Regions from separate parts of the Paenibacillus mesotrionivorans genome, predicted to be linked through region 2. Evidence: riboswitches for the same ligand, from Rfam matches in the RefSeq annotation. Region 2 holds a riboswitch; the other holds the start of a gene.

Region 1 (4,858 bases), on a different contig from region 2:
TCTGACGAGAAAATCGGGAGTGGCCTCCTTCAGCCATTGGTGGTAGTCCTCCAGATGGAAAAGCATTAATGCGGCCTTTCCGCCGGAGCGCTTCAACTTCTCCACCCGCCGGTACACCGGGTCCCGCAATATAAAACCGGGAGGAAAATATTTCAGCATTCGGTCAGGCAGTGGCAATAGAGACAGCATGGAAAGCTGTTTGCGCCAGGTACCGTTGTTAACCATGCTGCGCATGATATTTCCCCCCTCGCGGTCATGTTGACTGACGGATTTCAAGCAATGCGAACACTACCATTTTATCACAAGTCTCATAGTAGTCATAGGGGAATATTTCGAATTCTGTTTGACGAAAACCACACTTTTGAACAAAATTCGACAAGTTGTCGAATTTAATGAAGGCCAACCTCGCGGGCCGCCTGGTCAATTGCTCTGGCAAGATCCTCGATCAGATCATCCGCATGCTCTATCCCTACCGAAAAACGGAGTAGTTTGTCATCTACGCCCACTTTATCGCGAATTTCCCGGGGAATATCGGCATGGGTTTGGACCGCCGGATAGGTCATCAGGGATTCCACACCGCCCAGGCTTTCTGCAAAGGCAATCAGCCGGATTTCCCTTAGAATAACCGGCACCATACCCGGATGCTTCACCCGGAAGGAGAAGATCCCGGTGTTGCCGGAGGACTGGCGGCTTTGGACCTCATAGCCCGGATGTGAGGGCAGCCCCGGATAATAAACCTGCTCAATAAAGGGATTCCCCTCCAGGAAGGTGGCAATGGCTGTAGCATTGGCCTGATGGCGCTCCATCCGCAGCGCCAGAGTTTTCATGCCGCGGACAAGCAGCCAGGAATCCTGCGGACCCAGCACCGCACCCAAGGAGTTATGCAAAAATCCGACCTGCTCGGACAATTCCTTGCCTTTGGTGACAATCAGTCCAGCCAGCACGTCGTTATGCCCGCCCAGATACTTGGTGGCGCTGTGCACCACAATATCGGCTCCAAGCTCGATGGGCCGCTGGAAAAAGGGGGTCAGCAGGGTATTGTCCACGATGGTAAGCAACCCGTGGGTTTTAGCCCAAGCCGCAACCCGCTCTAGATCTGTCACCATCATCAGAGGGTTGGTGGGGGTTTCGATCAGCACCGCTTTGGTATTGGGACCTCGGCTGGCCTCCAGCTCATCCAGGTTGTTGGTGTCCACATAGGTGGCGCTCACACCGAACCGGCTCATCACCTTTTCCAGCAGCCGGTAGGTACCCCCGTACAGGTCCAGGGAAACGATCAGATGGTCCCCTTGGCTGAACAAGGCGAATACAGTCTGCAGCGAAGCCATACCGGAGCTGTTGGCAAAGCCGGCATCCCCACCTTCCAATTGGGCAATGGCATCCTCAAGCACAGACCGGGTCGGATTTTTGGTGCGGGTGTAATCAAAGCCGGTGCTTTTGCCCACCTCCGGATGACGGTAACAGGTGGACTGGTAGACGGGGAAGCTCAGCGCCCCCGTAACCGGCTCCGACAGGGAGCCGATCTGGGCCAGAATACTCTCAATCTTCATGGATTTCTCTCCTTTTATGTGGACTGTCATCTTTAATTGTTTGTTGTTTTCTGTAACCGGGGGCTCCCCCAAAAGTAATCGGAATATGCTACAGAGCTTCGCGTCACTTTTGGGGGATTGTGTTATATTCCTGCGCCCCAGTCATATGCCTCTGCCTCGACGGCAGCCTGGCGCCCGTGCTGGGCAGCGGCTGCGGGCAGAAGCTCCGCTTGTTTTTTCAGCTCGCTTAGATCGTACGGGGTCTCCTGGTACACATAATAGTTCAGCCAGTTGGAAAACAAGAGATTGGCGTGGGCTCTCCAGGTGATGGGCGGCAGCTTCGCCGGATCGTTGTCCGGATAATAGTTGTGCGGGATGGCAATGTCCATCCCCTTGCCCACATCCCGGTCATATTCCCACTTCAGGGTACAGGGATCGTATTCCGAATGCCCCGTCACAAAAATCTGCCTGCCGTCCGTAGTAGCTGCAATATATACCCCCGCCTCCTCGGATTCCGACAGGATTTCCAGTCCGGGCAGCCCCTCCAGATCCTCTCTGCGGACCTCCGTGTGGCGGGACTGGGGGACCATGAAGATTTCGTCGAAGCCGCGGAGAAGCTTAACGTTGGCTTTGTTGATGCGGTGCGGGAATACCCCGAACATTTTGTCGGACAAGGGATACTTGGGCACACCAAAGTGATAATATAAGCCTGCCTGGGAGGCCCAGCAGATATGCAGGGTGGAGGTGACATTAGCCTTGCTCCACTCCATAATCCGGGTCAGCTCGTTCCAATACGTGACATCCTCGAATTCCATGGTTTCCACCGGCGCTCCGGTAATAATCATACCGTCGAACTGCTGGTCCGCCACCTCGTCGAAGGTTTTGTAAAACAGGTTCAGGTGCTCCTTGGAGGTATTCTTGGATTGGTGAGTGGCCGGATGCAGCAGCTCAAACTCCACCTGCAGGGGCGTATTGGACAATAGCCGCAGAATCTGGGTTTCCGTGGTTTCCTTGGTAGGCATCAGGTTCATGATGGCAATCCGCAAAGGACGAATGTCCTGGTGGAAAGCCACTTTCTCTTCCATCACGAAAATGTTCTCGTTGATGAGCACTTCTTTGGCGGGCAAATGGTCGGGAATTTTAATGGGCACTCGTATCATCTCCTTTACAAAAAAGGACCCTTCTCCAAAGAGAAAGGTCCTGTCTGTTCAGCTTTACGGACAACCTCTCTCTTATCTCCCAGAAAGCTTACGCTTCTGCAAGAATTAGCACCGTGCACAAACGTGCCGGTTGCCGGGCTTCATCGGGCTAGTCCCTCCGCCTACTCTCGATAAGACAGATATATTAGATTGTTTATAATTTTACTGAATTTTGCGTCAAAGTCAAGGGAGTTCTGCGTGCATTTCCGTTATTTTTTCGCCACATACTTGCGGATGTCGAAGGCCACGGCGGCCACGATGATCAGGCCCTTGATAATCAGCTGCCAGTAGGGGCTCACCCCGATGAAGGTTAGGCCGTAGTTGATAACGCCGAAGATCAGCACCCCGGCCATCACACCCGGTACGGTACCGATGCCGCCGGAGGTGGATACCCCGCCGACCACGCAAGCCGCGATGGCGTCCAGCTCATACATGTTGCCGTAGTTGTTGGTGGCGCCACCTGTACGGGCCGCCTCCAGAACACCGGCCAGGCCATACAACGCACCGGCGATGGAGTAGATGTAGATCAAATTCCGCTTCACATTGATCCCGGAGACTACCGCGGCTTGGATATTGCCGCCGATGGCGTACATATTTTTGCCCAGGCGGGTTTTGTTGAAGATGATCCACACCAACGCGGCCACACCAATGGCGATTATGACGATGTAGGGGATGGAATAAGGCCCGCTGGGACCGATATAACCGGTACCCAGGTGGGAGAAGTCATTGCGCAGGCCGCCAATAGGTTGGGATTCGTTGGGTTTCATGTCAAAATATAGAGAGTTCAAACCATAAACAATTACCATGGTGCCCAAAGTGGCGATAAAGGGAGGCACATTAAAGCGGGACACAATCCAGCCGTTCATAAGGCCCACTGCCAAACCTACCAGGATAGCCAGAATAATGGGTACAAACAGGGGCAATTCCGGCAGGTTCGGGAAGAACAGTCTCGGATAATCCGAGGCCTGCAGCATGGACGCCGAGATGACGGCGGATAATCCCACCAGCCGGCCCGAGGAAAGATCCGTTCCCCCGGTAATCAGGATAAAGGCGGCGCCTAACGCGATAATCGCCTTGGTGGAATTCTGCAGCAGAATGTCCCGCAGAATATTGATGGACAAGAAATTGGGGTCCTTAATGGCAATGCCCGCAATCAGAGCGATCAGCACGAAATAAATGGCATTCTGCGAAAAAACGCTTTTGGACTTTCTCAGATTTTCTTTAAGGGCAATGTTGTTCATCGCGCAATCCTCCTATGGGATTCGTAATAGCGGTGGGGTTAAGCCTGTGCGGCCAGGCGCATGACCTCTTGCTCCGTTGCGGTTTTGCCGTCGACAATGCCGCTTAACCGGCCTTCATTCATCACCAGCACCCGGTCGGACATTCCCAGAAGCTCGGGCATTTCCGAGGAAATCATAATGACGCTTTTGCCCTGCTTCGCCAGGTCGGCGATAATCGTATAAATTTCGTATTTGGCGCCTACGTCAATGCCTCGGGTGGGTTCATCGAGAAGCAGAATATCCGGCTCGGTTAGCAGCCAGCGGGCCAGCAGCACCTTTTGCTGGTTGCCGCCGGAGAGATTTTTGATGAGCTGGCTGCTGGATGGTGTCTTCACCCGCAGTCGCTGGATGCTGCTTTCCACATCCGCCTTCATCTGTTTTTTGTCCAACAGAAGATGCGGACGCTGGTAACGGCCCAGATTGGAGATCACCGTATTCTCAAAAATATTCAGCACCGGGAAAATGCCCGTAGCCCGCCGTTCCTCCGTCAACAGAGCGATTCTGTGGCGGATGGCATCCACCGGAGATTTGATCTTCACATCCTTGCCGTTCAGCTGAATCTTGCCGGAGGCCAATGCCCGCAACCCGAAGATGGCTTCCACCAGCTCGGTCCGCTGAGAGCCCACCAGACCGCCGATGCCGAGAATTTCACCGCGCCGGAGCTCGAAGGATATATCCTTGAAGGACTGGGGATTGGCAGAGGTCAGTCCCTCCAGCTTCATCAGCGTGCCGCCTGGCACATTGGTCCGGGGCGGGAAACGCTGGCTCAGATCCCGGCCGACCATCCGGGAGATGATCAGATCCGTGGTGAGCTGGGAGGCTTCCCAGGTGCCGATTTTGGCGCCGTCCC
Region 2 (4,858 bases):
CGCAAGGAGGCTTCGGCCTATGCCGCATTGGGATTGTCGGTGGATGAGGAGCAGCATATGAAGCAGGCTTAGCTTTATTTGGACAAGCCCGGCCTTCCGGACGGATCAATTCCGTTCCGGAAGGCCATTTTTGCTGTGCCGGTCAATGATACAAGCCTGAGAGGTGTGCGCCTGACCCGGAGAGAAGCTTGGATAGAAGCACAATCTGCCCCGTATGGTAGCCGTAATGGGCCGGTATCCGGATCAGCAGCGTACGGATCAGACGCCTGTCTCCCGCTTCCTCCTCCGCCGGCGCCCCCGGCTTCATCCGCTGCCAATCCTCCTCTTGATAGGGCACGAATACCTCCCGGAACAGGTCCGCCTCTGTAAGAGTTCCCAGAATCCCGGAGGATTCCTGCCGCACCTTCTTAAGCAGATTCAGCACCTCCTCCCGCGTAAGCCCCCCTGCTGTGGTGAACTCCTGCGAGCGTTGCCGGATTAGAGGTCTGCCGCCCACCGCCGTGACAAAATGCTGGTATTCATTGCCCGCCAGATGCAGGCAATAGTTGCCGGGACTGTTCAGATCCGGTCGCGGCTTGGCCCAAAGCTTTTCCTCCGGCAGCAGCTTCAGGCTTTTTTCGATCAGCTCCAGTTGGTTGTTCATGTAGGTCAATGCATCTTGGACAAGGTCATGCATGGCAACCGCTCCTTTGGATGAATATCGCCTTCTTATGAAAAAAAGCCCCGCCGCCTCAATCCTTCAATGAAGGACAGAAGCAAAACGGAGGCTTTGAGGCACTACTTATTTTTTGAAGATCCCGAAGGGTTTGCCTATCGGCAGGAAGGTCCGGCCAAAATGGTTGTTCAGCACATTGGCGCCGCAGCCGTACAAGGACATCAGCGCGATCAAGAACTCGGATACCGCGGCCACATCATGGAAGAAACCCTCGGCAATGCCTAATGTGGAGAGGGACAGCCCGATGAACAGGAAGTCGATCAGCACGAAGATGATGAACAGCACCTTGTTGGTTTCCATAGCCCCAATGGTCATGAACAGGGTAAAGATCAGATAACCCACAAACGCGGCACCCAGCTGGTGGGTATCCACAGAACCTGCAAGCTTCTCGCCGAAAACGCCCATATTAATCATCCACGTCGAGGCTACACCCAGCCAGAAAAAGCCGTAAGCGGCGAAGGCCGTGGTTCCGAAGGTATTGCCATGTTTGGAATCCTGCACAGCGGCGAACAGCTGGGCGAAGGCTCCCAGGAAAATAGCCCAGGGAATCACATCCGAAAGGCCGTGGGTCCATTCCAGCTTTTGGGTGGATGCCACCAGTGTTACGATGGCCAAGCCGAATAACCCGATTGCCGACGGGTCGGCGGTGGTAATTTTGACGTGCTGAGAGCTGTTCATAGTCTTGCTTTTCCTCCTACGCGCTTCATAGTAATGGTCCTCGACACCGATGTAAGAATCCGTCCGTAATTGTCGGGTCACAAGGATTTTAACGGATTCCGGCCCAAAAGACAATTGAAATTTCCTGAAATTTGGACTTTACAAGTTGACCCAAGGTTGATAATATTAATTACTATCAAGCCCCTGTAACATGGTTTGTGAAGTTACAATTTCATAATAGCAACGATATTCCTTCACCGGAATACTTCTTATCAAGAGTGGCTGAGGGTAAGGCCCTATGAAGCCCGGCAACCGGTCCATCCGTCAACGGACGACAAGACTGAATGAACGCATTCTTATTTCCGCGTTCCTATCGCTTGTTTCCTCCGGCGGACAGACGTCTTGGTGCCAATTCCTTCGGAAATCCAAACGGGTTTCCGGCAGATGAGAGGGGAATGAATCGTTTTTAGCGAAACTGCTGACGAGCCACCCTTTTTCTCTGCGAAAAAGGGTTTTTTATTTTTCCGAGAAAAGGTGGCATGGCAGGACTATGATTCGCTTGAACGAGATAACGAAGACCTATACCGTCGGCAAAAAGGCTGTGCCTGCCCTTCACGGCATCTCCCTCACTGTCGCCCAGGGCGAAATCTTCGGCGTCATCGGCCATTCCGGTGCCGGCAAAAGCACCCTGATCCGCTGCATCAATCTTCTGGAGCGCCCTACCACAGGGAAGGTCCATGTGGATGGAGTGGAGCTGTCGGCCCTGTCCGATAAACAGCTGCAGGAGGAGCGGCGGAAGATCGGCATGATCTTCCAGCACTTCAATCTGCTGTCCTCGGCGACGGTGGCCAAGAATGTGGCCTTCCCGCTGGAGCTGGCAGGAGTGCCCAAGGAAGCCATTGGCCAGCGGGTGAAGGAGCTTCTGGAGCTGGTGGGCTTGGAGGAGCATGCGTCCAAGTATCCGGCCCAGCTGTCCGGCGGCCAGAAGCAGCGGGTGGGTATTGCCCGGGCTTTGGCCAATAATCCCAAGGTGCTCCTGTGTGATGAAGCGACCTCCGCTTTGGACCCGCAGACCACCAATTCCATCCTGGCTCTCCTGTCCGACATCAACAGGAAGCTGGGGCTGACCATCATGCTGATCACCCACGAGATGCATGTGATCCGCACCATCTGCGACAAGGTGGCGGTCATCGACGGGGGACGTATTGTGGAGGAAGGTCCGGTAACGGAAGTGTTCCTGAAGCCACAGCATGCCACCACGCGGGAATTCGTCGAGCAGGTTTCCGACAGCCAGGAGCTGAAGGAAGCCATCCGCCACGGCAAGGCCTCCGGCCAGCACCGGATCGTACGCATTACGTACCTCGGTGAAACCACCTACGAGCCTGTGCTGTATGAGGTGACCCGGCAGACGGGTACACCCTTCGCCATCCTGCAGGGGACTATCTCCCGGATGAAGGATACGCCTTACGGCCAGCTGACCGTTCAATTCGGCGGATCGGAAGCGGATGTGGCGCGGACGCTGGACAGCCTGAAGGATCGCGGATTTGATGTGGAGGTGCTCTAGTATGCTGGAATGGTTTAAGAATGTGGACCCGCAGGAAATCTGGCAGGCCAGCCAGGATACGCTGACCATGCTGGGTATGTCGGCCCTGTTCACGGTTTTGCTGGGTCTGCCGTTGGGCATTCTGCTGTTTATGACCTCCCGAGGACAGATTTTGCAGAACCGGTTTGTATATCTGATTTTATCCATTGTGGTGAATGTGCTGCGTTCCATCCCGTTTGTGATCCTGATGATTCTGGTAATGCCCTTCACGAAAATGCTGGTGGGCACGACCATTGAAGTAAAAGGCTCCATCCCGCCGCTGGTCATCGCCGCCGCCCCGTTCTTCGCCCGTCTGGTGGAAACCACCCTCCGGGAGGTGGACAAAGGTGTGGTGGAAGCCGCCAAGGCAATGGGAGCGTCCAGCTGGCAGATCATCCGCAAGGTGCTGCTGCCCGAGTCCTTGCCCGGTCTGGTGGCCGGCATCACCATCACCACCGTAACCCTGGTATCGTATACCGCTATGTCGGGGATTATCGGAGGCGGCGGTCTGGGTGACCTGGCCATCCGCTACGGCTACCAGCGCTTTATGCCGGACGTGATGGTAGTGACGGTGGTCATTCTGATTCTTCTTGTCATTGTGCTGCAAACCCTGGGCGACCGTCTGGTCATCCGGTTCAGCCGCAAATAAATGAGGAGCCTGTCCGGCGAATCTGCGCAGAGCGCATGGAGAAAATATATCGGGACGTTCCAGCCGGATGGCTGTGTCCCTTAGAAATTCTCCTGCGCCGCTGCGCAGACCGCAGGATTGACCCATATATGGGTTTTTTGCTACCAAGAAGCCCACTATTCCCATCATAATACTTATATTCTTGAGGAGGGTTTTATCTGATGAAGAAACAATGGCTTGTTGTTCTGTCTCTGGTTTTTGCACTTACCTTTGTTCTGTCCGCCTGCGGTGAAAAGAAGGATTCCGCCGCTTCTCCCGCTGCCAGCACGGCTGCCGGCGCTTCTACCGCTGCTACTGCAAGTCCTTCCACCAGCCCGTCCACCGCTCCCGTTACCCTGAAAATCGGCGCCAGCGCCGTGCCCCACGCCGAGCTGCTGGAGCATGTGAAGCCTGCGTTGGCCAAGGAAGGCGTGAACCTGGAAATCAAGGTGTTCACCGATTATGTGCTGCCTAACACCCAAGTGGCTGAAAAGCAATTGGACGCCAACTTCTTCCAACACGTTCCTTACCTGGAGCAGCAAAACAAGGACCGCAACCTGAAGCTGGTGAAGGTAGCCGGCATTCACATCGAGCCCTTCGGCGTGTACTCCTCCAAGATCAAGAAGCTGGATGAGCTGAAGGACGGCGCCAAGGTTGCCATCCCCAATGACCCCTCCAATGCCGGCCGCGCTTTGGCCCTGCTGGAAAAAGCCGGTCTGATCAAGCTGAAGGACGGCGTCGGCATCAACGGCACCGTGAAGGACATCGCCGAAAACAAGAAGAACCTGAAGATCACTGAACAAGAAGCGGCTATGCTGCCCCGTGTATTGGGTGAGGTGGACATCGCCACCATCAATACCAACTATGCGCTGGAAGCCAAGCTGGTACCGACCAAGGATGCTCTGTTCATCGAACAATCCGACTCCCCATATGTGAACATTCTCGTTGCCCGTGAGGACAACAAGGACTCTGAGCCCCTGAAGAAGCTGGTGAAGGCTCTTCAAACCGAAGACGTGAAGAAGTTCATCGCCGAGAAGTACCAAGGCGCCGTTGTCCCTGCGTTCTAAGTTGGTTGCTGTATTCGCCGTCGCCCTCGGGCGGCGGTTTTTTGTTTGGAGCGGGGGCCCGCTCCGTTCTCAGCTACTGATAGACAGAGTCCCCTCCTGCTTTCTCCTGTTTCATGGACACACCCCCTGCCTGCTCCCTAACGCCCCCCACAAGCCTTACGAACAGAGCT

Evidence for each region. Region 2 has a riboswitch for S-adenosylmethionine ahead of ACI1P1_RS17000 (methionine ABC transporter ATP-binding protein). Riboswitches for the same ligand answer to the same signal wherever they lie in the genome.
Region 1: linked by a shared signal. The riboswitch ahead of metA (homoserine O-acetyltransferase MetA) and the one ahead of ACI1P1_RS17000 (methionine ABC transporter ATP-binding protein) in region 2 are both predicted to bind S-adenosylmethionine.

The regions. Positions count from the first base shown of each region.
Region 1 is NZ_JBJURJ010000003.1:44,509-49,366, forward strand. Features, by position in the region: gene ACI1P1_RS04675 (EAL domain-containing protein) at 1-234, opposite strand, end outside; gene ACI1P1_RS04680 (PLP-dependent transferase) at 390-1,550, opposite strand; gene metA (homoserine O-acetyltransferase MetA) at 1,673-2,680, opposite strand; SAM riboswitch class I at 2,759-2,866, opposite strand; gene mglC (galactose/methyl galactoside ABC transporter permease MglC) at 2,938-3,969, opposite strand; gene ACI1P1_RS04695 (sugar ABC transporter ATP-binding protein) at 4,008-4,858, opposite strand, start outside.
Region 2 is NZ_JBJURJ010000011.1:32,216-37,073, forward strand. Features, by position in the region: gene ACI1P1_RS16985 (GGDEF domain-containing protein) at 1-72, shown strand, start outside; gene ACI1P1_RS16990 (DUF1572 family protein) at 143-676, opposite strand; gene ACI1P1_RS16995 (acetate uptake transporter) at 782-1,393, opposite strand; SAM riboswitch class I at 1,639-1,823, shown strand; gene ACI1P1_RS17000 (methionine ABC transporter ATP-binding protein) at 1,923-2,936, shown strand; gene ACI1P1_RS17005 (methionine ABC transporter permease) at 2,941-3,603, shown strand; gene ACI1P1_RS17010 (MetQ/NlpA family ABC transporter substrate-binding protein) at 3,804-4,688, shown strand.